2 linked regions of the Streptosporangium sp. NBC_01755 genome follow. The protein of the gene in region 2 interacts with the protein of the main gene of each other region in a pairwise test. Links are inferred from orthologs where the notes say so. Each region holds a gene or a part of one and is shown on either strand. Other genes may lie near its edges.

Region 1 (14,380 bases), 3.7 Mb from region 2 along the record:
GCTGCAGGCGCAGCACGGTATAAAGGCCGACATAGCCTCCACCGACGACCACGATGTGCTTGGAGTTGCGGTCCACTTCGACGCCATCCTTAAGTTTCGAGGCTTGTGAAACCTTTCACAAGAATACGTGCGTACTCCCGGTCGCGCCAGCCGCGATCCCGGCAATCTATACGGAATTTCCGATAACGACTAGAAACCTGCCCCCTTCTCGCGAAAATTTTCATTGATCTTCTGTTTGTGATTGAGTTCACAAGTTGCGGAGCGCGTTCACCCTGGCGAAGAGCTCGTCGAGCATCGGCGCGGTCACGCGGCCGGTGAAGGTGTTCTGCTGGCTGGGGTGGTAGCAACCGAGAAGACGTGCGGGCCTTCCCCCGGGGGAGGTGATCTCCACTTCGGCGCCGTGCCCGAAGGACGGCCTCGGCCGGGGCAAGGCGTATCCGGCGTCCTTCAGCGCGGGCCAGATCGCCTGCCAGGCGAATCCTCCCAGCGCGACGACCACCCGTACGTCCGCCGAGAGCAGGGCGACCTCCCGGGCCAGCCAGGGGAAACAGGCGGCCCGCTCGGCGGGCGTGGGCCTGTTCGCGGGCGGAGCGCACCGGACCGCCGCCACCATTCGCGTGCCGACGAGCCTCTGCCCGTCGCCCGCGTGGAGGCTGGTCTCCTGTACGGCCAGACCAGTCCGGTACAGCGAGGCGAACAGCCAGTCACCACTGCGGTCGCCGGTGAAGATCCTCCCGGTCCTGTTGCCGCCGTGCGCCGCCGGGGCCAGCCCGACAATGAGGACCTCGGGCCGCTCGTCGCCCCATCCGGCGATGGGCCGGCCCCAGTAGGTCTCCTCGGCGAATGCCCGCCTCTTGACCCTCGCCACCTCCTCGCGCCACTCCACCAGGCGCGGGCAGGCCCTGCAGACCGACTCCGCGGCCGTGAGCTCCGCGAGGGTGCCGCTCCCCTCCGCGAGCCTGCGCACCTCGGCGGGGTCGTGGGCGACGGGGGTGTCGGGTCGGGCGGGATCATCGGGCCAGCCGGATCCAGGAGGAACATAGGTCATGCGTTCGATGGTGCCCGACACCGGGAGCCGCGGTGCCCACACCGTGCGGCCCGCCTCCCGCCCGCCCTGTCCCGGGCGGGCGGGGCGATACAGGGCGGCGGTGCAGGGCAGGGCGGCGGAGTGGGGCGGGGCAGGACAGGACAGGGCGGCGGAGTGGGGCGGGGAGCGGGAAAAGGGCGGGGCGGGGCGGCGGAGCAGGGCGGGAAAGCGACAGGCGGCGCCCGCTGGATGCGGGCGCCGCCTGTCTCACTCCGGACGCGCCCGGCGGCAGCCGCCGGGCGCGCTGTCGCGACCTGTCAGGTCATCAGGCGCTGGGAGTGGAGGTGGAGGTGGGGGTGGGAGTAGGAGTCGGGGCGGGCGTGCAGGAGACCTTGCCCACCGCGATGCCACTCGTCGGGCCGTCGTAGATCTCGATCGCACGCTTGGCGTAGCCGGACGTCGAGGCGGTCCAGGTGTCGGTCACACTCTGGCTCTGCGGGCCGTGACCGCTGAAGTAGACGCTCTGCCAGTCGCCCGCGACACCGTCGCGGATCCAGCGGTACTTCACAGAGCCACGGACGTGCGAAGCGCTGATCGTGCCGGTGAACGTACGGGTCACCGGGCAGGTGCCGACGTAGTCGGTCGGGGCGCTGACGTAGGTCGAGATCTTCGGCGACGTGTCCTTGCACCAGATCTTGAAGTAGGCGCGGTTGGACGAGGTCTCGACCGGGCTGAGGATCTCCAGCGAGGCCCAGCCCCTGAAGTCGTCACGGGGCCTGATCACGTGGTAGACCTTGCGCGAGCCGTCGACGCGAACGGCGTCACGGTCGACGACGCGGCCGTTGACGACCCACTGGTAACGCACCCAGCGGCTGTCGGAGGTGGTGATCCGGCCGATCAGGGCAGCCTTGCAGTTGCCCTCGTCGACCCACACCTGCGCACCGACGCCGGGCCTGACGACCTCGTGGTCATCCTCGCCCGCGCCACAGGAGACCGAGAAGTAGCCCTTCGCGGAGGTGGCGGCACGCGGAGCCAGGAGCTGGATGGCCTGCCAGCCCTTGACGTCGCCCTTGAAGGTCGCCTTCTCCTTGACGGTGAAGCTCTTGACGCCCTTGCCGCGGAAGGTGAAGGTCTTGACCTTGCCCTTGGATCCGTCTCCGCGCAACCACCGGTAGGCGACGGTGGTCTTGGCCTTGACGGCCTTCACCTTGATCTTCGAGGAGAAGGTCACCTTGACCGGGCACTCACCCTCGTACTTCGAGGGAGACGCCTTGGGAGTGCCCGCCCACACCGCGGGCTTCGGCTTGGCGGCGGCCGAGACCGCCTGGCCCGACCCACTGGCCGCCGCTGCGGGCGTGGCCAGCATGCCTACTGCCATGGTTGCCAGCATGGCCGCGCCGGCTCCTGCTGCGGCTAGCTTCCTTGCTAGTCCGGACTTCATGAGGGGATGCTCCGTTCGTTGGGAAGCAAGATTCGCTCCGGAGACGGTTGCCGTCCCGGCAACAGCTGTGCCGGGCCCACGGCAAAGTCTCACTAAAGCTTCTTTACCTAACCATAAACGGGAAGCTTTTCTCAATACTCCCTAAACGGGTGAATTGTCTAGGTCTTGTTATGATTTGGCAGCAGACCACGCGATGCCGTCGAGGATGTCGCGCTCGCTGGCGACCACCTCGCCAAAACCGAACCGGGTCACTATCCGGTCGAGGATGAGCGCGCCCGCCCCGATCACGTCGACCCTGCCGGGGTGCATGACCGGAATCGCCGCCCGTCGCCCGACTGTCATTCCAAGCAGGCTGTCGGCGATGTCATGCACCTGACCTGCCGAAATTCGCGAGTGGTGAATTTTCTGCGAATCATATTCAGGCAGCCCAAGGGCTATTCCGGCGACCGTGGTAACGGAGCCGGCGAGCCCGACCAGCGTCAGTGCCCGTTCCACCGGCACCTCGGCCGCGACCCGGTCGAGCGCGTCGTCGATGTCGGCGGTCACCGCCTCGATCGCCTTCGCCGACGGCGGGTCACCCGCGCCGCGCAGGTGACGCTCGGTCAACCGGACACACCCGATGTCGACGGAGAACGCGGCCTCCACATGCGTCGAACCGAGCACGAACTCGGTCGAGCCGCCACCGATGTCGACCACGAGGTACGGGGGGCGGGTGCCGTCGGGCGCGGGCAGTCCCGTCTCGGGCGAGAACCGCACCAGCTCGCGGGTGGCCCCGACGAACGACAGCTCCGCCTCCTCGACGCCCGTGATCACCTCCGGCTCGACGCCGAAGATCTCGCGTACACCGTCCACGAAGTCCTGCCGGTTGGCGGCGTCCCTCGTCGCGCTGGTGGCGACCACGCGGACCGAGGTGGCCGCGTGCCGATCGATGAGCTCGGCATAGCCGCGCATGGCGGTGAACGTGCGCTCCAGGGCGTCCGTCGCCAGCCTGCCGGTCTCGTCGACCCCCTGCCCCAGCCGGACGATCTCCATTCGGCGCTCGACGTCGATCAGCCTGTCCCTGCCGACCTCGGCGATGAGCAGGCGGACGGAGTTGGTACCGCAGTCGATCGCGGCGACGCGGATCACTTGCTCTCCTCTATGTCTTCGACTTCCACACATGGCCCGGCGGCCCACCACTCGCCGAGCGCGTCGAGGGCCTCACGGCCGAAGGGATTGCTCCCCGGCACCGCGAGCTCGTGCCCGACCAGGGCGTGCAGGCATTTGACCCGGGTGGGCATGCCCCCGGTGCTCTGCATGTCGCGGGGCAACGGTTCCAGGCCGCCCGCGGCGGCCGCCTTGTCACGGCGCGCCACGTAGTCCTCGTGAGCGGCCCGGTACGCCTCGGCCAGCTCCGGATCATCGGTGAGTCTGGCCTGCATCTCCCGCATCATCCCCGAGGTCTCCAGCGTGCCGATGGCCGAGGCGGCCCTGGGACACGTGAGGTAGAACAGGGTCGGGAAGGGCGATCCGTCCGGCAGTCTCGGGGCGGTCTCGACGACATCGGGCAGCCCGCACGGGCAGCGGTGCGCCACCCCCCGCAGTCCTCGCGGCGCCCGGCCGAGCTGTCGCTCCACCGCCGCCACGTCGCGGTCATCAACCATTCGTGACACCCCCAAAAGATGACAACCAGGGTATCCGCGTCACCCGGCGGCCCTGGCCGCCTTCTGTCCCCCACCGCTGTCGGCGACCTTGACCGAGTCCCACAGCGTCTCGTACCACGGCGGCCTGGCGACGGCCTTCCGCCCACCGGTCGTGCCCCTACCCGGCGAGGGCTGCTCGCCCATGACGACGTAGCACTTCTGCCCGGGGTCGCAGTAGAAAAGCCGCTCCCTGCCCTGCCGCTTGATGAAACCGGGGTCCAGGAGCTGCTTGTGGCGGTCGTCCAGGGCTTTGATCGCGGCGATCTCCCTGGCCTTCTCCTGCTCCAGCTGGGCGATCTGGCGGCGCTGGGCGACGTACTCCCTGATGGGGTAGGCGAGGCTCATGGCGATCGCGCACACCACGATCGCGAGGACCGCGGCCCGTCCCGTCAACTGCGGCCGTGTCGCCATGCGCCCCTCCTCGTCCACACGTTCTCGCGGCGCCGTCCACCGTGCCCCGTACGGCGGCTCCGACACCGGCGGATGCCGATCTCCGCACATCGGGAACGCCGGACCGCAGCCGGCGTTCCCGATGTGCGCCCGCGCTCGGCACGGGTACGAGCCGCCAGAAGAAACTACCGCTGGAAGCGGGGGAAGGCCGCCCGACCCGCGTAACGGGCCGCGTCGTCCAGAAGCTCCTCGATGCGGAGCAACTGGTTGTACTTGGCCACCCGGTCGGAGCGGGCCGGGGCGCCGGTCTTGATCTGGCCGCAGTTGGTGGCCACGGCGAGGTCGGCGATCGTGGTGTCCTCGGTCTCGCCGGAGCGGTGGCTCATCATGCAGCGGTAACCGCTTCGGTGGGCCAGGTCCACCGCGTCGAGGGTCTCGGTCAGGGTGCCGATCTGGTTGACCTTGACCAGCAGCGCGTTGGCGGTTCCCTCGGCGATGCCGCGGGCCAGGCGCTCGGGGTTGGTCACGAACAGGTCGTCACCGACCAGCTGGACCTTGTCGCCGAGGGCGCGGGTGATGGCGTTCCAGCCCTCCCAGTCGCTCTCGTCCAGCGGGTCCTCGATGGAGACCAGCGGGTAGTTCGCGACCAGGTCCTCGTAGAAGGCGATCAGCTCGGTGGCGGACAGGCCCTTGCCGTCGATGGTGTAGACGCCGTCCGAGTGGAACTCGGAGGCGGCCACGTCGAGGGCCAGACCGATGTCCTCGCCGGGCACGTACCCGGCCCTCTCGATGGCGACCAGGATCAGGTCGAGCGCGTCGCGGTTGGAGGGCAGGTTCGGGGCGAAGCCGCCCTCGTCGCCGAGACCGGTGGCGTAGCCCTTCTCCTTCAGCACCGCCTTGAGGGCGTGGTAGACCTCGGTGCCCATCCGCACGGCCTCCCGGAACGTCTCCGCCCCGATCGGGGCGATCATGAATTCCTGGATGTCGACGTTGGTGTCGGCGTGCGCGCCGCCGTTCAGGATGTTCATCATCGGCACCGGCAGCACGTGCGCGTTCGGCCCGCCCAGGTAACGGAAGAGCGGCAGCTCGGCGCTGTCCGCGGCCGCCTTGGCCACGGCGAGCGAGACGCCCAGGATCGCGTTGGCGCCCAGGCGTGCCTTGTTGGGCGTGGCGTCCAGGTCGATCATGACCTGGTCGATGCTGCGCTGCTCGGCGGCGTCGAACCCGAGGATCTCGTCGGCGATCTCGTCGGTCACACCGAGAACCGCCTTCTCCACGCCCTTGCCGCCGTAGCGCTCATCGCCGTCACGGAGCTCGACAGCCTCGAACTGGCCGGTGGACGCGCCGCTGGGAACCGCGGCGCGCCCCTGGCTGCCGTCGTCCAGGAGGATGTCGACCTCGACCGTCGGGTTACCCCGGGAGTCAAGGATCTCTCGGGCGGTAACGCCCTCGATGGAAGCCACGAAGCGCTCCTAAAGTCGCAGGACAGTTTGCCTCGGAAGCCTATCGAGATCTATGTGCAGGTACGGTGACCGGGATACCGCCGAACAATGTTCGCGCAATTTCCATATGAGGACCCGAAGGCGCTCCGCCGCCGACATCAGGACCCGCCCGGCGCTCAGCTCCCACCGGAGACTGGACTGAGAAGACCATCCCAAGGAGCCCCCTGAGGACGCGCCCCGCGCTTCTCCCTTAGGGGGACTACCCGTGAGGCCGCGCCGGCGACTGGACTGAGGAGAGGGAAGGAGCCGGATAAGAGCGGCCTCCCTCGACAAGGGAAGGAGCCGGATAAGAGCGGCCTCACCGCGACGCGTTAGCGTCGCCATTGGCACGCACCTGGTCGCGGTAGGCGCGGGCGACGGCGCGCAACTCGGCCTCGGGGTCGAGACCGGCCGCCTGCCCCTGCCGTACGAGCTCGAAGAGCTTCGCTCCCAGGCCGTCGGCGGGCACCCCCTCGGGAAGGTCCGCGGAAGCTCCGGCGCGCTCGGCGCGGCGCAGGAGCTGCGCGACGAGGGAGAGCGCGGGCTGGCCCATCGGAACGCCGTCGACCACCGAGCCGGGATCACCGCCGCTCTTGGCCGCGCGCTCGGCCGCCTTGATGGTCTCCCAGTTGGCGCTGACCTCGCCCGCACCCTCCACCCGGGTGTCGGCGAAGACGTGCGGGTGACGGCGGACGAGCTTGGCGACGATCCCGTCGGCCACGTCGTCGACGTCGAACCCGTCCGGCCGCTCCCGGGCGACCCGCGCGTGGAAGGCCACCTGGAGGAGCAGGTCGCCCAACTCCTCGCGCAGCGCCGCGTGGTCGCCCTCCTCGATGGTCTCCAGCACCTCGTAGGCCTCCTCGATGAGGTACGGGGCCAGGGACTCGTGGGTCTGCCGGGCGTCCCACGGGCATTCGACCCGTAGCCGGTCCATCACCGAGACCAGGTCGAGCAGCCGCGCGCCCGGCAGGTCGTACGAGCCCGGCAAGACCTCGATCACCGGCGGGTCCTCGAGCGCCACGGCGGCGTGGCCGATGGAGCGCATCAGCGCCTCGTCGGCCTCCAGCCACACGACCGTCGCCGCCACCGCCTCGCGGACCAGCGCGGCCGGGTCGCAGGCGACCACCTCGACGTCGATCCCGGCCTCCGCCAGGTAGGGCAGGTGCGGATGGTCCGCGGCCCCGGTGCGGACCGGACCCTCCGCGAGAACCTGCCAGGCGCGATGGCCGAGCAGCCCCGGGGCGACCCGGGGCGAGGTGGTGACAATGATCAGCGACATGCCCGGAGGCTACTGCTGCGGGGTCTCGGGCTGCTCGGCGGCAGGGGCGGCGGGTGCCGCCGGGGCACCGAAGCGACCGGCGTCGACGAAGACGCTCGGCTGCTCCTGGCTCCGCTGCTGGTTGAGCTGGCCGTAGCGCGGGTTCCAGGTGATCGGCATGGCCTGCAGGTCCTTGACCGCCTGCTGCTGGCCGCGCTGGATGGCCGCCTCGTCCGTGCCGCCGCCGTACTTGGCGACGAGCTTGCTGATCAGCACCTGCGACCTGATGAACTCGCGTGCGTGCGAGGGGGCCACCGCCTGCTGGAGCATCTGCTGCTCGAACTTCTCCTGACCACCCTGACCCGCGATCACCTGGTCGATCTCGCCGGCGGTGGCCGTGATGCCCTTGCTCTCGGCGACCTTCGCGTACTGCTTGGCATTGGCCAGCTGGAAGAGCACGAGCTGCGGGACGCTGTCCTGGAACTGCAGCTCCGAGGCGGAGACACCCGCCTTGGACAGCGCCGCCTCGTACTCACGGACATTCCTGTCCAGCTCGCTGGAGCTGATGCGCTCCCCACCCACGACGGCGGCGGCGCCGACCTGGTTCGGAGAGCAGGCGGTCAGCGCGACACCGGCGGCGGCGACCGCCAGGATGACGCGCACTCGGGTCGACTTCACATGCGTTCCCTTCACGACAAACGTGCTTACTCTACCCGCGCGGTTTCGAGGAACATCGCCTCGACGAGATCGCCGCACCACTTGAGCAGATCCAGATCGCGCAACGGCTGACCGCCGAGGGGCCTGGTCTTGGGCACGGGCACCAGCAACGTACCCGCCGCCTGCTTCAGCAGCGCCTTCGGGTACAGCCTCTGGAGCCTGACCTGCTGGGAGTCCTTCAGCTCCACCGGCGCGAACTTGATGTTCTGGCCCTGCAGGGTGACGTCGGTGAGCCCGGCACGGCGAGCTCGGATCCGGAAGCGGGCGACCTCCAGTAGATTCTCCACCTGCTGGGGCGGTCGTCCGTACCGGTCGACGAGCTCGTCGCGCACCGCGCCGATGTCGGAGTCGGAACCGATCGCGGCGATCCGCCTGTACGCCTCCAGGCGCAGTCGCTCGGAGGTGACGTAGTCATGCGGGATGTGGGCGTTGATCGGCAACTCGACCTTGACGTCGGGCCGCTCGTCCTCCTGGTAGGTGCCGGCCAGCTTGGCCTTCTGCTCCTGCACCGCCTCGGCCATCATCCGCACGTACAGGTCGAAGCCGACACCCGCGATGAAGCCCGACTGCTCCGCCCCCAGGATGTTGCCCGCGCCGCGGATCTCCAGGTCCTTCATCGCCACGTACATGCCCGCGCCCATCTCCGTGTGCTGGGAGATGGTGGCCAGACGCTCGTGGGCGGTCTCGGTGAGCGGCTTCTCCGGCGGGTACAGGAAGTAGGCGTAGCCGCGCTCGCGGCCCCGGCCGACCCGGCCGCGCAACTGGTGGAGCTGGGAGAGGCCGTAGTTGTCGGCCCGGTCGACGATCAGGGTGTTGGCGTTGGGCACGTCCAGGCCCGACTCGACGATCGTGGTGCAGACCAGCACGTCGAAGTCGCGCTCCCAGAAGCCCACCATGATCTTCTCCAGCTGGTGCTCCTGCATCTGGCCGTGCGCGACGGCGACCCTGGCCTCGGGCACGAGCTCGCGCAGCATGGCCGCGACCTTGTTGATGCTGGCCACCCGGTTGTGGACGAAGAAGATCTGGCCGTCACGCATCAGCTCGCGCCGGACCGCGGCACCGATCTGCTTCTCGTCGTACGGGCCGACGAAGGTGAGGATCGGGTGCCGCTCCTCGGGCGGGGTGAGGATCGTGGACATCTCCCTGATGCCGGTGAGTCCCATCTCCAGCGTGCGGGGGATCGGGGTCGCGGACATGGCCAGCACGTCGACCTGGGTGCGCATGTGCTTCATGGCCTCCTTGTGCTCGACACCGAACCGCTGCTCCTCGTCGATGATGATCAGGCCGAGCTGCTTGAACCCGACCTCGGACGAGAACAGCCGGTGCGTGCCGATCACCACGTCGACCGATCCCTCGCGCAGCCCCTCCAAGGTGGCGCTGACCTCGCCGTCGCTCTGGAACCGCGACATCGGCCTGACATTGAGCGGGAATCCGGAGAACCGCTCGGCGAAGGTCGACATGTGCTGCTGCACCAGCAGCGTGGTCGGCACCAGGACGGCCACCTGCTTGCCGTCCTGCACCGCCTTGAACGCCGCCCGCACCGCGATCTCGGTCTTGCCGTAGCCCACGTCGCCGCAGATCAGCCGGTCCATCGGGATCGGGCGCTCCATGTCGCGCTTGACCTCGTCGATGGCCTCAAGCTGGTCGCCGGTCTCGGCGTAGGGGAAGGCGTCCTCCATCTCGCGCTGCCACGGGCTGTCGGGCGCGAACGCGTGTCCCGGTGAGGCCATCCGGGCGGAGTACAGGCGGATCAGCTCTCCGGCGATCTCCTTGACCGCCTTCTTGGCCTTGGTCTTGGCCTTGGCCCAGTCTGCGCCGCCCATCCGGTTGAGCGTGGGCGACTCGCCCCCGACGTAGCGGGTGACCTCGTCGAGCTGGTCGGTCGGCACGTAGAGCCGGTCGCCCCTGGCGTACTCGATCACCAGGTATTCGCGGGTGGCGCCCTGCACGGTGCGCTGCACCATCTCGACGTAGCGGCCCACGCCGTGCTGCTCGTGCACGACGTTGTCGCCGACCTTGAGCTGGAGCGGGTCGACCATGTTGCGGCGCCGGGACGGCAACCGCCGCATGTCCTTGGTCGACGCCTTCTGGCCGACCAGGTCGAGGTGGGTCAGCACGGCCAGCGACGGGGTGACGAACCCGTGCTCGACCAGGCCGGTGGTGACGTGGACGACCTTGGGGTCGGGGATCCGCTCAAGGTCCGGCTCCAGGCGCGCGGGCAGGTCGACGCCCTTGAGCAGCTCGACCATGCGCTCGGCGGGGCCGTGGCCCTCGCTCAGCAGGACGACCACCCGCTCGGAGTCGAGCCAGCCCTTGATGTCCGACAGCGCCCGCTGGGTGTCGCCCCGGTATGCCTCGGCCTCGCGCGCCCCGAGCACCAGCCCGCCGTCCGGCCCCCCGCCCCGAGCGCCGCCGGTCTCGCTCTCCACGCCGAACGGCGCGAGCGACCACCATGGCTGGCCGAGCTGCCGCGCGTGGTCGCGGATCTCCTCCAGGGTGCGGAACGCCGCCTCGCCCAGGTCGATCGGCGCCTCGCCGCCTGACGCCGCGTTGATCCAGGACGCCTCCAGGAACTCCTGACTGGTCCGCACCAGCTCGTCCGCGCGCCCGCGGATGCGCTCCGGGTCGCACACGAAGATCGCCGCCTGTTCCCCCAGGTGGTCGACGAGCAGGTCCATCTCTCCGGCGAGCACCGGCGCGAACGCCTCCATGCCCTCCATCGGCACGCCCTCGGCCAGCTGCGCCAGGACCTCGGCCAGCGAGGGGTGCGCCTCGGCCAGCCGCCTCGCCCTCTCCCTGACCTCGGCGGTCAGCAGCAGCTCCCGGCAGGGGGCGGCGAACAGCCCGTCCTCGGCCACCTCCAGCGAGCGCTGGTCGGCGACCTTGAACCAGCGGATCTCCTCGACGGTGTCGCCCCAGAACTCCAGCCGGAGCGGGTGCTCCTGGGTCGGCGGGAAGACGTCGAGCAGCCCGCCCCTGACCGCGACCTCCCCGCGCTTCTCCACCATGTCGACCCGGTGGTAGCCGTTCTCCACCAGGCTGTGCACGACGCTGTCGAGGTCGGCGTCGTCCCCGGCGCGCAGCCGCACCGGTTGCAGGTCGCCCAGGCCGCGCACGATCGGCTGGAGCAGCGCCCTGATCGGCGCGACGACCACGTGCAGCGGGCCGGCCGAGAGATCGCCCTCGACCGGGTGGGCCAGCCTGCGCAGCACCGCCAGGCGCTGGCCCACGGTGTCGCTGCGCGGCGACAGGCGCTCGTGCGGAAGCGTCTCCCACGCGGGGAAGACCGCGACGGTGCTCTCGTTCAGGAGGCTGGTGAGGGCCGAGGCGAGATCCTCGGCCTCGCGACCGGTCGCGGTCACCGCGAGGACGGTCCTGGCCGCCCCCTTGGCCCCCTCCCTGGCCAGCGCGGCCACCGCGAAGGGACGGAGCGCCGGCGGCGCGACCAGCGACACGTCGGACGAGTCGCCCTCGCGCACATCCCGAAGAAGGGAAGCCAGCTCAGGCTCCCCGGCGACAAGGTCCAGAAGTCCGGAAAGACTCATCAGATTCGCCCACAGCCCCACGACGGCAACACGACAGCCCCGAGCCGTGCAGACACGGGGGGTACCAGGTCAAGGCTACTTGCCCTGGCGCACGACCTCGCAAGGAGTGGTAAATGCGCGATGAATCGTGCTGGGTTGACTACTCTCGGTTATATGTCAGAGGTGAGGTCGGTCGTCGATCGAGACGACCTGTTGAGTCAGCGGGTCAGGGAGCAGTGGACCAGCCAGCTCGGTCGGCGGCTCGATGTCCTGATCGCCGGGTGCGGATGGCCGGAGCCGCTCGATCTGGCGCAGACGGAGGCCAGGGTCATCGGGATCGACGAGGACCTGCCCGCGTTGCGCAAGAGCACGTCCGCCCGCAAGGATCTGGACTCGTGGGCGCTGGGCGACCTGCGCTCCGTACCGGTGCCGCCGCGGGCGTTCGACGTCGTCTACGTGCCGTTCCTGCTTGAGCGGATCGAGCACTCGGAACTGGTGCTCGACCGGCTGCTCACCGGTCTGCGCCCCGGCGGGCTGCTGCTGGTCAGGATGCGTGACCGAGCCTCGGCGTACGGGGCCTGCGACCGGCTGGCGCCGTCGAGACTGCGGCGGATGCTGTGGCGCAGGTTCGCCCCCTCGGGGACGGTGGGCCCGCTGCCCGCCGTCTACGAGCAGATCGCCTCGCGCGAGGGGATGCACTCCTTCTGCCTGGTGCGCGGGCTGATGGTGACGGAGGACATCTCCGCCAACAGCGGGCCCGCGCTCAACGGACCTCTCGGTAAGCTTGCCCGCGCCGCCTGCTCGGTGGTGGAGGTCCTCTCCAGAGGACGCCGGCCCGCGTCTCACGACGAGATAACCATGGTGATCCGCAAGCCCCAGAGCCATTTCGCCCGGCTGATCTGAGATTCGCCGGGGCGGTGGGGTCGGGGTTCACCGGCCGGAGCGCCCATCCTGAGCAGCCGGGACCGGAAAGTCCGACGATCGGGATTGTGGAGCGGGAGCAGATGACGGCGCCTTTCGAGTGGACCCCCGACGCCCGTGAGCTGGCCGACCTCGAACTGCTGCTCTCCGGCGCCTTCAGCCCGCTGACGGGCTTCATGAGCTCGGCTGACGCGCACTCCGTGGACGAGTCCGGCACGCTCGTCGACGGCACGCCATGGCCCGCGCCGGTCACCCTCACGCTGCCCGGCGACCACCCCGCCGCCCCCGGCGACCGGATCACCCTGCGCGACCCCGAGGGTGCGGCACTGGCCGTGCTGACCGTCACCGGGCGCGAGGACGGCTTCACCGCCGGAGGAGTCGAGGCCCTGGACTCCCCCGAGCACGGGCCGTTCGCCCGGCTCCGCCGCCCCCCGGCGCGGGTCCGCGAGGAGGTGGGCGAGCGGGAGGCGGTTCTGGCCGTCACCATGCGCGGGCCGCTGGGCGACCTCGGCGAGATCGTGGCGACCGCGCAGGAGCTGAAGGCGTCGATCCTGCTTCTCCCGCTGGCGTACGGCGAGGGTGGGCCCGCGGTGGTCCGCGCCGCGCTCAGGGCCCGTGACGGACTGCCCGAGGGCACGCTCGTGGCGGTGGTGCCGCTGGCGCCCAGGGAGCCCGCCATCGACCTGGAGCTGCGCGAGCGGGTGGCCGAGGCCTATGGCGCGACCGAGCACCTGGCCGGCCCGAACCCCGTGACGCTCCCCGGCCCCCCGCACCGGCGGGGGCTGGTGATCTTCTTCACCGGCCTGTCGGGCTCCGGCAAGTCGACCGTCGCCCGGGGGCTGCGCGACGCGCTGCTTGAGCGTGGCAGCCGCACGGTGACCTATCTCGACGGCGACGTGGTGCGCCACCTGCTGTCGGCGGGGCTGACCTTCTCCAAGAAGGACCGCGACCTCAACATCCGCCGCATCGGCTTCGTCGCCGCCGAGGTCGCCAGGCACGGCGGCCTGGCGATCTGCGCGCCCATAGCGCCCTACGCCGCCACCCGCGAGGAGGTACGCGCGATGGTCGAGGCCGTCGGCGCCGACTTCCTGCTGGTCCACGTCTCCACCCCGCTGGCGGAGTGCGAGCGCCGCGACCGCAAGGGGCTCTACGCCAAGGCCCGCGCGGGGCTCATTCCCGAGTTCACCGGCATCTCCGACCCGTACGAGGAGCCGGACGACGCCGACATGGAGATCGACACCACGGACATCAGCGTGGACCGGGCGGTGCACCAGGTGCTCGACCCGCTGATCCAGGGCGGCTGGATCCGCTGACGGATCCCGGCCCCGCGAGGGCGTCGCGGCACGGCCGGGTGGCGCCCGCGGGGAAGGCGGGGCCGGCCCGGGAGGGGACGAGCGGGGGACGGAGAGGTCAGCCTGCGGGGACTGCGGGGCCGGCCCGGGAGGTGCGGAGCCGGCCCGGCGGAGACTGCGGGGTCAGCCTGTGGGGACGGTGGTGCTGAGGTGCGGGTCGCGGGCGAGTTCGGCGAAGGTCCGCCGCCCGCCGGGTGTGGTGTCGAAGCGGGTGTCCCCCCGGGGGGCGCGTGGCGAGTCGAAGTAGACCAGGGCCTTGATCTGCGGGTAGTCGCGGATCTCCTCGCGTACCGAGGCGAAGAACCATTCCTTGAACCCGGGCCGGTCGTGGCGTTCGAAGACGCCCCACTCGGCGACCATGACGGGTTTTCCCGGGAAGCGCTCGCTCATCCAGCGGTAGAACCCCGGCCAGCGGGGGAAGTCGGGCCTGGTCTTGTTGACCAGGCCGTCGAAGCTGTGGACCCTGTGGTCGGCGTAGGGGTCCATCCCCACCCAGTCGACCACGTCGTCACCGGGGTAGAGCCTCTCGAACCAGGGCTCTGACGCCCAGTTGGGCGCACCCATGTAGGTCATCACGGTGACGGCGT
Region 2 (14,278 bases):
CCCGCTTCGTGATCGGGTACGGGGATCCTGTCGGCCTCGCCATCTATTACGGGATTTTTCATGCAATCTCAGCATTTACCAATGCCGGGTTCGCCCTCTGGTCGGACAGCGTCATGGGGTTCGTCACCGACCCGTGGATCTGCCTCCCGCTCGCGCTGGCGGTGATCGCCGGAGGTCTCGGCTTCCCGGTCTACGCCGTCCTGCGGGAGAACTGGCGTCGCCCGTCGCGCTGGACGCTGCACACCAAGATCACGCTGTGGATGACCGCGGTGCTGCTGCTCGGCGGGACGCTGGCCGTCACCGTCATCGAATGGAACAACCCCGGCACGATAGGGGGCCTCTCTCCGGGACTACGGATCATGGCCGGGTTCTTCCACAGCACGATGACCCGCAGCGGCGGCCTGAACTCCGTGGACACCTCCCAGATGAGCGAGAACTCCTGGCTGATCAGCGACGTGCTGATGTTCATCGGTGCGGGCAGCGCGGGCACCGCGGGCGGCATCAAGGTGACGACGTTCGCACTTCTGGGCTTCGTGATCCTCGCCGAGCTGCGCGGCGAGCCCGACGTCTCGGCGGGCCGCCGCCGCGTCCCCGAGCAGCTCCAGCGCCAGGCCCTGACGATCGCGCTGCTGAGCGTGGCGTCGGTCGCGGTGGGAACGTTCGCGATGATGACGGTGACCCCCTTCAAGCTCGACCGCGTACTGTTCGAGGTGATCTCCGCCTTCGGCACGGTCGGGCTGTCGACGGGGATCACCGCCGACGTCGGCACCGCGGGGCACCTGATCCTGACCGTCCTGATGTTCGTCGGGCGGCTCGGCCCGGTGACCCTGGGCGCCGCGCTGGCACTGCACGTCCAGACCCGTCGGTTCCGATATCCAGAGGAGCGTCCCCTCGTTGGTTGACAAGAAGAGCCGCGGCGAAGCGGTCGTGGTCATCGGTCTCGGGCGGTTCGGCGGCGCTCTCGCGGCGGAACTGGTGAGCCGCGACGTCGAGGTGCTCGGGGTGGACAACGACCCCAAGAACGTTCAGCACTTCTCCGGCAGGCTCACCCACGTGGTGTGCGCGGACTCCACTGACCCGGACACCCTCCGGCAGCTCGGCATCGGGGAGTTCGGCCGGGCCGTGGTCGGCATCGGCACCGACATCGAGGCGAGCATCCTGACCACCTCGGTCCTGACCGACCTGGGGGTGCCGGACATCTGGGCCAAGTCGATCAGCCTGCAGCACAGCCGGATCCTGCAGCGGGTCGGCGCGCACCGCGTGGTACAGCCGGAACACGACATGGGCGAGCGGGTCGCGCACCTGGTCATCGGGCGGATGCTCGACTATCTGGAGGTCGACGAGGGCTACGCCCTGATCAAGACCATGGCGCCCGAGTGGGCGGACGGCAAGAGCCTGGGACAGCTGGGCATTCGCGGCGAGTACGGGGTCACCGTGGTCGGTATCAAGAAGCCCGGCGGCGGGTTCACCTACGCCACCTCGGAGACGGTGGTCCAGAGCGGCGACATCCTGCTCGTCGCGGGCGACACCGACAAGACCGAGCGGTTCGCCGAGGAGACCTGAGCACGGAGCGCCTCGGCGGAAGGACCCGGGCACGAAGAACCTCGGCCAGAAGGACCCGGGCACGGTGGCCCGGCGGGTCTCGCCGGATCCGGCGGCGTCCAAGGCGGTGACGGCGATGTCCAGGCGGTGACGACGGCGTCCAGGCGGTGACGACGGCGTCCAGGCGACAGGACCGCCGGCGGTTCAGCGGGCCTCGTCAGCCTCCCCGCGCTCCCTGATGAGGGCGGCGAGCTCGCGGACCTGGCGCGCCGTGCGCTTCTTCTCCGACCCCTGCAGGCCCATGGCACCGACCGTGATTCCGTCGGCGAAGTCGATCTTCGCCCAGGGCTCGTGGTCGGTCAGGGTGACCCCGAGCACCTCGGCCCACTCGTAGCGGCGTACCCGCAGCGGGTTGACGACGGTGATCCCTCGCTCGTCGGCCTCCACGCGGCACCGCCCCAGCAGGTGGAGTGCCCCGACGACCAAGGCGCCCAGCACGAGCATCCCGATCCTGTCGGCCAGCGTGAACGGCGGCGGCAGGAAGATCGCCATCAGGAGCGCGCCGAGCGCGATCACGCCCGCGAAGCCGTATGCCACGATCCGCCCGTTCTTGGGGCGCCAGACGACGGGCAACGGGGGCGGGGAGACGCTCTCCGGGCTCACTTTCAGATCACGATCCTTCGGGAAACCACCGGTCAAAACGGCTGCGACAGCTGGTCACGGTGCCGATGGAAACCTATCGCACACCCCCGCCGCACCGATCACGCGGCGCGGCGGGGGTGAGTCCGGCGATGCTCTAGGAGCGGAGTTCCCGCAGCAGCAGCGCCGTCTCCAGCGCGGCGACGGTGGCCTCATAGCCCTTGTCCTCGTGACTGCCGGGCAGACCCGACCGGTCGACGGCCTGGTCGATGGATTCGCAGGTCAGCACACCGTTGCCGATCGGGACCCGCTCGTCGAGGGAGATCCGGGTCAGGCCCGAGGTGACGGAGTCGCAGACGTAGTCGAAGTGGGCGGTCTCACCGCGGATCACGGCTCCGAGGGCGACGACCGCGTCACAGCGCCCGGCCAGGGCCTGCACCACGACCGGGATCTCCAGCGATCCCGCCACCCGGACCACGGTCACCGCCGCGCCGCTGTCCTCGCCTGCCCGCACGGCTCGCGCCACGAGCTGATCGGTGATCTTCTCATGCCACCTGGCGGCCACGATGCCGACGGTCAGCCCTCGCGCGTCCACTGCCGACGCCACCGGTCGTCCCATGCCGCTCATCTGATCAGCTCGCTCCGCTCGCGGTTCGCATTCGCGAACACCCCGTATCCACCGGCTCTCTCGCCACGCTCACTCATTCGCTCTCCTGCGGAATGTCGTGACCAAGGCGGTCGCGCTTGGCCGACAGGTACTTCTCGTTGTACGGGTTCATCACCACGGGCATGGGCTCGCGGCCGATCACCTTGATGCCGTAGCCGTCCATGCCGCGCAGCTTGGCCGGGTTGTTGGTCAGCAGCCGGATCGACTTCACCCCCAGGTCCGCGAGGATCTGCCCGGCGTTGGAGAACTCCCGCGCGTCCACCGGCAGCCCGAGCTCCAGATTGGCGTCGACCGTGTCACTACCGGCGTCCTGGAGGCTGTACGCCCGCAGCTTGGCCAGCAGCCCGATGCCACGCCCCTCGTGCCCGCGCAGGTAGACGATCACGCCTCGGCCCTCGGCGGCGATCCGGGACATCGCGTGTTCCAACTGCACCCCGCAGTCGCACCGCAGCGACCCGAGCACGTCACCGGTCAGGCACTCGGAATGCGCCCGGACCATGACGTTCTCGCCGTCCTCGATGTCACCGAAGACCAGGGCCAGGTGCTCGCCGCCGTCCACCGAGCTCGCGAAGCCGTAGGCGCGCCACACGCCGAACCTGTTCGGCAGCCGCGTCTCGGCGACCCTGGTCACCATCCGCTCGGTCCTGCGCCGGAACTCCACCAGCTGCTCGATCGAGACGAGCGCCAGGTCGTGCTCGTCACAGAAGACGCGCAGCTCGGGCAGGCGCATCATGGTCCCGTCGTCGTTGACGACCTCGGCGAGCACCCCCGACTCGCTCAGCCCGGCGAGCCTGGCCAGGTCCACGGCAGCCTCGGTGTGGCCGCGCCTGACCAGGACACCGCCCTCCCGGTAGCGGAGCGGGAAGACGTGACCGGGCCGTACCAGCTCGGACGGGTCGGTCGCGGAGTCGGCCAGGAGGCGGATCGTGCGGGCCCGGTCGGCGGCGGAGATTCCGGTGCTCACCCCGTCCCTGGCGTCCACGCTGATCGTGTACGCGGTGCGCAGGCGCTCCCTGTTGTCGTGCACCATCAGCGGCAGGCCGAGCCGGTCGAGGTCCTCACCGCGCATCGGCACGCAGACCACGCCGCTGCTGTGCCGGATGGTGAAGGCCAGCAGTTCCGGCGTGGCCTTGGACGCGGCGAAGATGATGTCACCCTCGTTCTCGCGGTTCTCGTCGTCGACGACCACGACCGCCTTGCCCTCGCGGGTGTCGGCGATCGCGCGTTCGATCGGGTCCAGCTTGATCACACGGCCTCCTCGGGGACGAGCACGGCCTGCGGCCTGTGCTCCTTGAGCCAGTTGACGAATCCGACCGGGACGGGCACGAGGGCCTCGAATCCCGCTTTCGCCAGGTTCACCGCCGCTCCTCCCGATCTGCCGGGGCGTACGCGCCGACGAGCTTCTCGACGTGCTTGGCGATCACGTCGACCTCCAGGTTCACCGGGTCTCCAGGTTGCTTGGCGCCGAGGGTGGTCAGGCTCAGGGTGGTGGGGATGAGGCTGACGGTGAAGCCGCCGGAGCCGACGCTCACGACGGTCAGGCTGATGCCGTCGACCGTGATCGACCCCTTCTCGACCACGTAGCGGTCGAGGTCGGGCGGGAGGGAGATCCGGACGACCTCCCAGTGCTCGCCGGGCTCCCGCGACAGCAGGACGCCCGTCCCGTCCACGTGACCCTGCACGATGTGGCCGCCCAGTCGCTGGTCGGCGCGGACCGCGCGCTCCAGGTTGACCGGGGAGCCGGGCCTCAGCGTGCCGAGGGAGCTGCGGTCGAGGGTCTCCTTCATCACGTCGGCGGTGAACACCTCACCGTCCACGTCCACCACGGTCAGGCAGACGCCGTTGACGGCGATCGAGTCGCCGTGCCCGGCGTCCGAGGTGACCGTCCTGCCGCGGATCGACAGCCGGGCCGCGTCCCTCAGCTGCTCGATCCCGGCGATCTCTCCCAGTTCTTCGACGATTCCGGTGAACATTCACAGCTCCTTGCAGGGGACCGCGCGAAGGCGGGCGGCCGAGGTGTCGCGGGACCGGAGGCGGAACGTCGCCGGCGGGCGGAAAGCCGCGCGAGGGCTGACGGGGCATGCGCTCGGAGAGCGGGATAAGCCGACGTGCCCGGTCAGGGAATGGTGGGGGCCGGCGGTGCCGTGCCCATGGGGGGCGCACCCGGCCACTGGGCGCGTCCGCGTCCGATCAGTCACCCGAGGTCTCCTACTCGCCAGTAGCTGTCTGCCACGGCGGGCCCCGGGGAATTCGATGGGTGCGTACACCCGATCAGCGGAGGGTGCCAGAGGGCACTCTCCGCTCGCGCGCTTCCTCCCATCCGGACTCTAACCGTCGGTCCTGGAGTTTCACCAGGTCAACCGGTCGATGGCTTCGACCGGGTCGCGGACTGTAACCGCCGGCTCGGAATTTCACCGACCCCGGAGCACGCTGCTCTGTCTTGCTTCGGGAGGCGCGCCACAGGCGGCCCGCTTCCCGTACACCAGTGTGCCATGTCCGGCAAACCGCACCACACACCACTCCAGCATATGGACCGAGCGAGCACTTGGTCCAGCCACGCGGCGCGCCCGGCGATCACCTTCCAGGTCGCCGAGTCACCGAATCCGGTCCGAACAACCCGTGATCCATACGCCGCCTCCCCGGTAAATGGTTAATTACGCTACGAGAGGGGGTCCGGACGCGCATGTCCCGAGTCTGTGACACAAGCGGAACAGGATCCAGACCGGGGTGTCACGACCAGGTCATCAAAGTGTCACAGATCCGTGAAAAGCGGCTTTTAAGTGCCCCGATTCTTTCACTCCACCCCCCCGCCGCGTCAACGGAATTGAAGCTACAAACCGGTGGAAATTACACAACAATAAAATGAGTAAGGACCAGGCCATTGATTTGACCTTGACTGTTTTGCGATGGTTCCAAGGATCAGGCTCAGCCATGCTCGTTGGGAGCGCCCGCACGATGACCATCCCTGCACCAGCAGCGACCACCGCCGGGGAACCCCCCGCGGTGAAGACACCGGAGACGGTGGGCCGCTCCCCCGGCCAGTTGATGTGGCTGCGCTTCCGCCGCGACCCCACCGGCATCGCCTCGGCCGGCGTGGTGATCTTCTTCTTCCTCGTCGCGATCCTCGCGCCGGTCATCTCCTGGCTCTACGGGAAGGACCCCTACACCCTCTACGGCCAGGACACCCCGGGACTGCTGAACGACTTCGGCTACCCGGTGCTGCCCAACGGCGGGATCAGCTCGGACTTCTGGTTCGGCATCGAGCCTGGCCTGGGCCGGGACGTGTTCATGCAGCTCGTCTACGGGATCAGGACCTCGCTGCTGATCGCGATGGTCGCGACGGTCCTCATCTCGGCGATCGGCATCGTCATGGGCATCGTCGCCGGGTACGCCGGGGGCAGAACCGACTACTTCATCGGCCGCCTGATCGACATCGTCCTGTCGTTCCCCTCGACCCTGTTCATCATCGCGTTCATGCCGGTGGTGGAGAACCTCTTCGTCGACCCCTCCGAGGAGACCCCGGTCTGGCTGCGGGCGGTGACGCTCATCACCCTGCTGACGGCCTTCGGCTGGGCCGGCATCGCCCGGCTGCTGCGCGGCCAGGTGCTCTCCATGCGCGAGCGGGAGTTCGTCGAGGCCGCCAAGGTGACCGGAGCCTCACCCTCCCGGATCATCTTCAAGGAGCTGCTGCCCAACCTGTGGACGCCGATCCTGATCCAGTCGACACTGCTGCTGCCCGCGATGGTGACCGCCGAGGCGGCCCTGTCCTTCCTGGGCGTCGGCATGATCGAGCCCATCCCCGACTGGGGCCGGATGTTCCTGCGGGGCACCCAGGTCTACCAGAACGACATCACCTACCTGATCTTCCCCGGCGCGGCTCTGCTGCTCTTCGTGATCGCGTTCAACCTTCTCGGTGACTCGGTCCGCGACGCCTTCGACCCCAAACTCAAGCGTTAGATCCGATAGGAGAGAGATGAAAGTCCGTACGCGGTCAGCGATGGCCGTACTCGCCATAGGCGCGCTCGCACTCACCAGCGCGTGCGCCGAGGGCAACCAGGGCGCCCCTGCCGCCCCCAGCGGCTCCGCCGGTGCGTCCGCCCCCGCAGTGGAGCCCTTCAAGGCGCCGACCATCACGGTCGGCACCGCGGAGGACTCCAAGGGGCCCGCCATCGAGCCGGAGGGCGTCGTCAAGGGCGGCACCGTCACGATGATCGACCGAGACGACTTCTCCCACCTCGACCCCGCCCAGCTCTACGTCAACACCGAGACGAACTTCTCCCTCCTGATCGCGCGTACCCTCACCGGCTACAAGCGCACCGCCAAGAGCGAGTACAAGCTGGTCGGCGACCTGGCCACCGACACGGGCACCCCCTCCGACGGCGGCAAGACCTGGACCTTCACCCTCAAGGACGGCGTGAAGTGGGAGGACGGCACGCCCATCACGTCCGAGGACGTGAAGTGGAGCATGGAGCGGACGTTCGCCTCCTTCGTCACCCAGGGCCCGACCTACATCCAGCAGTGGCTGACCGAGGTCGACCACAAGAAGGCCTACCAGGGCCCCTACGACGGCAAGCGCCTGGACAGCATCGAGACGCCGGACGACAAGACGATCGTCTACAAGTTCAAGACGCCGCACGCCGACGCCAACTACGCCTTCGCCATGGGCGGCTACGGCATCGTGCCCAAGGCCAAGGACACCAAGGAGAAGTACGACAAGGCCCCCGTCTCCAGCGGCCCGTACATCATCAAGAACCACGTGGTCGACAAGTCCATCGACCTTGAGCGCAACCCGAACTGGGACCCGGCCACCGACCCGATCCGCGGCGCCTACCCGGACAAGTGGCGGCTGGAGTTCGGCCAGGAGAACCTGCAGATCACCGACCGCCTGATCGCGGACGCGGGTCCGGACCAGACCGCCTTCACCTTCTACGCGACCGTTCCCCCGGAGCGGCTGCAGCAGGTGCTCGGCGACCCCGCGCTGGCGCCCCGCCTGATGAAGAGCCCCTCGCCGTACGGGAACTACTACTACTTCAACCTTGACCGGATGAAGGACCCCAAGATCCGCCAGGCCATCAACCACGCGTGGCCCTCCAAGCAGATCCAGCAGACCATGGGCGGCCCGCAGGCGGCCGCGCTGCCGACCACGATCCTCAACGAGAACACCACGGTCGGCTACCAGCCCTACGACCTGTTCGGCAAGACGACCAAGCCCGAGGGCGACATCGAGAAGGCCAAGCAACTGCTGGCCGAGTCGAGCAACCCGACGCCGACCATCGTCTACGCCTACAACCAGACGCCGGTCCAGGAGCAGGTCACCGTCGTGATCAAGAGCGCCCTGGAGAAGGCCGGCATCAAGGTCGTCGCCAAGCCGCTGGACCGCAAGACCTACTACGACTCCATCGGCCTGGTGAAGAACGAGTTCGACCTGTACTGGGGCGGCTGGGGCGCCGACTGGCCGTCCGGCTCGACGGTCATGCCCGTCATCTTCGGCCCGATCGCCGACGGTGCGCCGAACTACTCGCACCTGAAGGACGAGGCCATCACCAAGGAGATGGACGAGATCACCGCCATGACCGACATCGACGCGCAGAACGCCGCGTGGATGGCGCTGGACAAGAAGATCCAGGAGACGATCACCCCGCTGGTCGTCGCCGAGAACCGGATCGCCAACACCCTGCACGGCTCCAAGATCGGCGGCGCGGAGATCGACCCGCAGTCGTGGGTCGTCCAGCCGAACAGGATCTTCGTGAAGCCGTAACGCCCACGAAGCCTTAGGAGACACCGGCGGCCGTGGCCTCGCGGGAGGAGACACCTCCCCCGCGAGGCCACGGCCAAGGGGCCGTCAGGCCCCGGCAGCGGTCCCAGCCACCTCGGGAAACAGGCAATGCTTCCATTCATCACTCGCCGCACGCTCGGCGCCGCGGTCACGCTTCTGATCATCGCCGCGGTCACGTTCTTCCTCTTCTTCGCCGTGCCCGCCGACCCGGCGAGGCTAGCCTGCGGCAAGGTCTGCCCGCCCGATCTCCTGGAGCAGGCGCGGCACAACCTGGGACTGGACCAGCCCCTGTTCGCCCAGTTCGTGGCCTGGCTGGCCGGCATCTTCGTCGGCCGCGACTATGAGAACCTGGGCCACTGCCCGGCTCCCTGCCTCGGCTACTCGTTCGTCAACCGCGAGCCGGTGTTCGAGACGATCCTGGACCGGCTGCCGGTCACCGTCTCCCTCACCATCGGCGCGGCGGTCGTCTTCCTGCTCTTCGGCATGGCGACCGGCATCATCGCGGCCCTGCGCCAGGGCAAGCCGCTGGACAAGATCGCCAGCGTGTCGTCCCTCATCGGCGCCTCCGTGCAGATCTACTTCATCGGCACGCTCGCGCTCTACTTCTTCGTCTACAAGAACCAGATCCTCCAACGGCCCCAGTACCTGCCGTTCACCGAGAATCCCATCGCCTGGGCGAGCGGGCTGGCGCTGCCCTGGGTGGTGCTGGCGATCATCTTCACCGCCAACTACACCCGTATGACGCGCTCGACGATGGTGGAACAGCTCAGTGAGGACTACGTCCGCACCGCGCGGGCCAAGGGCATGTCCGGACGGACCGTCGTGCTGAGATTCGCCCTGCGCGGCACCCTGACGCCCATCATCACGATCTTCGGCGTGGACCTCGGCACGCTGATCGGCGGCGCGATCATCACCGAGACCACCTTCGGGCTGCAGGGACTCGGACGGCTCTCCATCAAGGCCGTCTGGGACTCCGACCTACCCCTGCTGATGGGCACGGTGCTCGTGGCGGCCGGGGCGATCGTCTTCTTCAACATCGTCGTCGACATCCTGTACGCCTTCATCGACCCTCGTGTCCGGCTGAGCTAGGAGTTCTGAAGAAAGTGGCAACTCCCTTCCTCTCGGTCCGTGACCTGACCGTCGACTTCCACACCGAGGACGGCGTCGTCCACGCGGTGGACGGGCTCTCCTTCGACGTGGAGAAGGGCACCACGCTGGGCATCGTCGGCGAGTCCGGGTCGGGCAAGTCGGTGACCAACCTGACCGTGCTCGGCCTGCACAACCCGGAGACCACCACGATCAGCGGGGAGATCCGGCTGGACGACGAGGAGCTGATCGGCGCCTCCCGGTCCACCATGGAGCGGCTGCGCGGCAACAAGGTCGCGATGATCTTTCAGGACCCGCTGACCTCGCTCTCGCCGTACCACACCATCGGCAAGCAGATCTCCGAGGTCTACCGCAAGCACACCGGCGCGAGCCGCGCCGAGGCCAGGGCCCGCGCGATCGAGATGCTGACCCGGGTCGGCATCCCGCAGCCGAAGACCAGGGTGGACGACTACCCCCACCAGTTCTCCGGCGGCATGCGGCAGCGCGCGATGATCGCGATGGCGCTGGTCTGCGACCCCGACCTGCTGATCGCCGACGAGCCCACCACCGCGCTGGACGTGACGGTGCAGGCCCAGATCCTGGACCTGCTCAAGGACCTCCAGGACCAGATGGGCACCTCGATCATCCTGATCACCCACGATCTCGGCGTGGTCGCCAACACCGCGCACGAGGTGCTGGTGATGTACGCCGGGCGCGCGGTGGAGCGCGGGACCGTCAAAGAGGTCCTCCGCGAACCCCGCCACCCCTACACCTGGGGCCTGCTGGCCTCCATGCCCCGGCTGAGCGCACCGGTGGACGTGCGGCTCCGGCCGGTCCGCGGCACCCCGCCGAGCCTGATCAACGTCCCGCCCGGCTGCCCCTTCCACCCGCGGTGCGACTTCATGGAGGTGGCAGGCCCTGAGCTGTGTCGCTCGGAACGGCCGGAACTGTCCCCGCACCGCGGCCACGGCGACGCGTGCTACCTGACCCTCGCCCAGAAGCGGGAGATCCACAAGTGAGCGAGACACCCCACGAGCCGCTGCTGGAGCTGTCCGGCCTGAAGAAGCACTTCCCGGTGATGGGCGGGCTCGTCGTCAAACGGCAGGTGGGCCGGGTCCACGCGGTGGACGGCATCGACCTGACCGTGCACGCCGGCGAGACGCTCGGCCTGGTCGGCGAGTCCGGCTGCGGCAAGTCCACCGCCGGACGGCTGGCGGCCCGGCTGCTCGAACCCACCGAGGGCGGCATCCGCTACGCCGGCCGTGAGATCGGCCGCGCCGGTCGCAGGGAGCTGAAGCCGATCCGGGCCGAGATCCAAATGATCTTCCAGGACCCGTACTCGTCGCTCAACCCCCGGCACACCGTGGGCACCATCATCGGCGGCCCGATGGAGATCAACGGCATCGATCCGCCGGGCGGCAGGACCAAGCGGGTCCAGGAGCTCCTGGAGATCGTCGGGCTCAACCCCGAGCACTACAACCGCTTCCCGCACGAGTTCTCCGGTGGCCAGCGGCAGCGTATCGGGGTGGCCCGCGCGCTCTCCCTCAACCCCAAGCTGATCATCGCGGACGAGCCGGTCTCGGCCCTCGACGTCTCCATCCAGGCGCAGGTGGTCAACCTGCTCCAGCAGCTCCAGCGGGACATGGGGATCGCGTTCCTGTTCATCGCGCACGACCTGGCGATCGTGCGGCACTTCTCCCAGCGGGTCGCGGTGATGTACCTCGGCAAGATCGTCGAGGTCGCCGACCGCGCCTCCCTGTACGAGCGTCCTCGCCATCCCTACACCCACGCGCTGCTGTCGGCGGTGCCCGAGGTGCTGGAGGACGACGAGCCGCGCGAGCGCATCCGCCTGGCTGGGGACGTGCCCTCCCCCATCAACCCGCCGTCCGGCTGCCGCTTCCGCACCCGCTGCTGGAAGGCCCAGGACAGGTGCGCGACCGAGGAGCCTCCGCTGGTCAGGCTGGAGGGCAACAGGGAAGGTCACCTGACCGCCTGCCACTTCCCCGAGGAACCGACCGTACACGGCCAGGACGTGGTGCTGGATCCGGCGCTGCAGAGCTGACACCGGCCGTCTCCGGTTCTCCCGACCGGTGATCCCCGGCTCCAGGTGACGAACGGCGGAGGGCGGACCTCGTAACGAGGTCCGCCCTCCGCCGTTGAACGGACCCGGCCCACGTGACACGCCCCCGGCGGGGACCTGTGACCGAGGACGGCCGGCGAGAAGCGCGGCTCAGCGGCCGGCGGCCAGGGCGCGCAGGCCGTCGACCGCGCGGGCCGGGTCCTCGGCGCCGTAGACGGCGCTGCCCGCCACGAAGACGTCGGCGCCCGCCTCGGCGCAGCGCTCGATCGTCGTGTCGGAGACGCCTCCGTCCACCTGCAGCCAGACCTGCCCGCCGTGGCGGTCGACCAGACCGCGGGCCCGGCGGATCTTGGGCAGCACCATGTCGAGGAACTTCTGCCCGCCGAAGCCGGGGTCGACGGTCATCAGCAGCAGCATGTCGAGCTCGCCGAGCAGGTCCTCGTACGGCTCGACGGGGGTGGCCGGGTTGAGCGCCAGGCCGGCGCGGGCACCGGCCGCGCGGATCTGGCGCAGCGTGCGCACCGGAGCGGCGGCCGCCTCCACGTGGATGGTCACGCTCCCGGCACCGGCCTCGGCGTAGGACGGGGCCCAGCGGTCCGGGTCCTCGATCATGAGGTGGCAGTCGATCGGCGTCGAGGTCACCTTGAGCAGGGACTCGACGACCGGCAGCCCTAGGGTCAGGTTGGGGACGAAGTGGTTGTCCATGACATCCACGTGCAGCCAGTCGGCGTTGGGGACCGCCTCGGCCGCCTCGGCGAGGCGGGCGAAGTCAGCGGACAGGATGCTGGGCGAGATCTGTACGGCCATAATTGGCCGATTCTACGAGGCGGCGCCCTGCCCCCTGCCACCCGCCGTCCACCGGGCGGCCCGCGCCCCGTGTCATCCACGGCTCGATGCGCGCCGCATGACGCACGAAATATCGGATATATGGCTGTCCGCTATCCCTTTTCGCCACTCGCATCACCGCGCCTCCCGCACCGAACTCGCATGCGGCCAGGAATATCAGAGGACGCGAATTCATAACTTTTCTAGCGAACAGGGGATTGCCGGAGTAATTTCCTTCCGGAATCATCAGAGTTATTGAGTGAGACGGTGCGCGAGGGCCGGGGACCTACGCTCCAAACCGACCTTCCACCTTCCTTGAAATCGGATAGCGATGTCCTTTCGCCGCCCTCTGCACTCGGTTCTCTCCCCGGCGATCGCCGCCGTCGCCCTCCTCGTCGTACCCGCCGCAACCCCGGTGCTCCGTTCCTCCCTCGCCACACCTGCTCCGATCACGGGGATCCATATTTCCGGGAAGGACGGGACCGTCACCGCAAAGATTTCCAGCAGCGATCGGACGCTCTGGAAGAGCACCCAGACCAGCGGGTTGCTGGATCAAACCAACCTGTTGACGACCGAATCCGAGAGCAGGGCGGAGTTACCAGAGGATCTTGAAGACGAGGAGCGAAAGGCCGCCGTCTCCACCGGCCGCTACGTCGCAGCCGAAACCGAGATCGAGTCGGGCAACCCGAACCACCCTGACACCCAGCGGCGCATCACCGTGATCGACGCCCTGACCGGCCTGCCGACCTGGAGCATCCTGTCCGGCTACCCCGGCGGCGGCCGGGCACGGCCGTTCTTCTATCTCATGGGCGCGGCGCCAGGAAAGATCATCATCGATGTTCCCGCGCTCCGCACGATTCGCGCGCTGGACCCGCTGGACGGAACGATCCTGTGGGAGACGGACCTGCCCGGCGACTGCGTGAGCGCCGCCCTGCCATCCGCCGATCCACAGGCCGATGAGGACGATCCCATCCAGGTGTACTCGCTGGCGGACAGGAACCTGGCGGTCGCCATGACTCGCTGCGAGGATCACCGCACCTCACTCATCGGCATCGATCCCGCCACGGGGCGCGTCCGCTGGGAAAGGCGGTTCCCACCGTCCGGCCTCCCCGAGCTGAGCCTGGAGGAGGGGGTCTCCATCCTGAGCCACCCCAATTCCGTCACGATCATCGACAAGGGCGGTCTTATCCTCGCCGACGATCTCGTCTACCGCTCTCCCTCCTGGGTGATCGCTGCCGGAGCAGTGATCATCTCGGATGGGGACTGGAGTGGCAATGGATCGGGAGTCAGATCGATCAGCCGGTCGTCGGGACAGATCACGTGGTCCCGCCCCGACCTGTTGGGGGAGGTCGGCACCGCCGCGGGAAAGATCCACGTGGAGTCCGAGAACGCACTGATCGTCCTCGACCCGGCCGACGGGCACACGCTCGTCACACTCTCGGCACCGCTGACCGAGAAGGACATCGAGGCCGCCCTCGCCGCCCCACCCGGCTGGGGCGTCCGTGGAGGGGTGCCCGCGGCCGACTGGCCCGACGCCTGCGCGCTGCTCCCTCCCGCCGAACTCACCTCGCGTCCCGGCACCGGCGGGTACGTGACCACCCCGATCGCCGCGCCCCCCGAGCTGGGCCTGACCACCCCACTGGCCTGCGAACTGACTCCCGAA

What was found.
Region 1: the proteins of rpe (region 2) and eno interact in binary tests that used the Escherichia coli proteins (3 or more experiments, as listed by UniProt). The link is inferred for Streptosporangium sp. NBC_01755 from one-to-one orthologs.

The regions. Positions count from the first base shown.
Region 1 is NZ_CP109131.1:2,499,799-2,514,178, forward strand. Bases 3,865-6,701 are described here. They hold eno (phosphopyruvate hydratase), read right to left. Parts: upstream 6,004-6,701; coding sequence 4,726-6,003; downstream 3,865-4,725. Other genes in these bases: OG884_RS11425 (DUF501 domain-containing protein), read right to left, coding at 3,865-4,111; OG884_RS11430 (FtsB family cell division protein), read right to left, coding at 4,151-4,561; OG884_RS11440 (MazG family protein), read right to left, coding at 6,341-6,701. In the rest of the region: OG884_RS11405 (NAD(P)/FAD-dependent oxidoreductase), read right to left, coding at 1-76; OG884_RS11410 (uracil-DNA glycosylase), read right to left, coding at 248-1,048; OG884_RS11415 (hypothetical protein), read right to left, coding at 1,353-2,405; OG884_RS11420 (Ppx/GppA phosphatase family protein), read right to left, coding at 2,637-3,596; more of OG884_RS11425, read right to left, coding at 3,593-3,864; more of OG884_RS11440, read right to left, coding at 6,702-7,300; OG884_RS11445 (SurA N-terminal domain-containing protein), read right to left, coding at 7,310-7,957; mfd (transcription-repair coupling factor), read right to left, coding at 7,984-11,541; OG884_RS11455 (class I SAM-dependent methyltransferase), read left to right, coding at 11,695-12,423; cysC (adenylyl-sulfate kinase), read left to right, coding at 12,525-13,754; OG884_RS11465 (glycoside hydrolase family 26 protein), read right to left, coding at 13,917-14,380. UniProt on the Escherichia coli protein: Catalyzes the reversible conversion of 2-phosphoglycerate (2-PG) into phosphoenolpyruvate (PEP). It is essential for the degradation of carbohydrates via glycolysis.
Region 2 is NZ_CP109131.1:6,222,726-6,237,003, reverse strand. Bases 10,770-13,504 are described here. They hold rpe (ribulose-phosphate 3-epimerase), read right to left. Parts: upstream 12,598-13,504; coding sequence 11,941-12,597; downstream 10,770-11,940. Other genes in these bases: OG884_RS29585 (outer membrane protein assembly factor BamB family protein), read left to right, coding at 12,947-13,504; OG884_RS29595 (ABC transporter ATP-binding protein), read left to right, coding at 10,770-11,772. Also shown: OG884_RS29645 (TrkH family potassium uptake protein), read left to right, coding at 1-902; OG884_RS29640 (potassium channel family protein), read left to right, coding at 895-1,563; OG884_RS29635 (PH domain-containing protein), read right to left, coding at 1,747-2,205; ribH (6,7-dimethyl-8-ribityllumazine synthase), read right to left, coding at 2,339-2,809; OG884_RS29625 (bifunctional 3,4-dihydroxy-2-butanone-4-phosphate synthase/GTP cyclohydrolase II), read right to left, coding at 2,883-4,097; OG884_RS29620 (riboflavin synthase), read right to left, coding at 4,204-4,821; OG884_RS29615 (ABC transporter permease), read left to right, coding at 5,780-6,805; OG884_RS29610 (ABC transporter substrate-binding protein), read left to right, coding at 6,822-8,606; OG884_RS29605 (ABC transporter permease), read left to right, coding at 8,733-9,713; OG884_RS29600 (ABC transporter ATP-binding protein), read left to right, coding at 9,728-10,729; more of OG884_RS29595, read left to right, coding at 10,726-10,769; more of OG884_RS29585, read left to right, coding at 13,505-14,278. UniProt on the Escherichia coli protein: Catalyzes the reversible epimerization of D-ribulose 5-phosphate to D-xylulose 5-phosphate.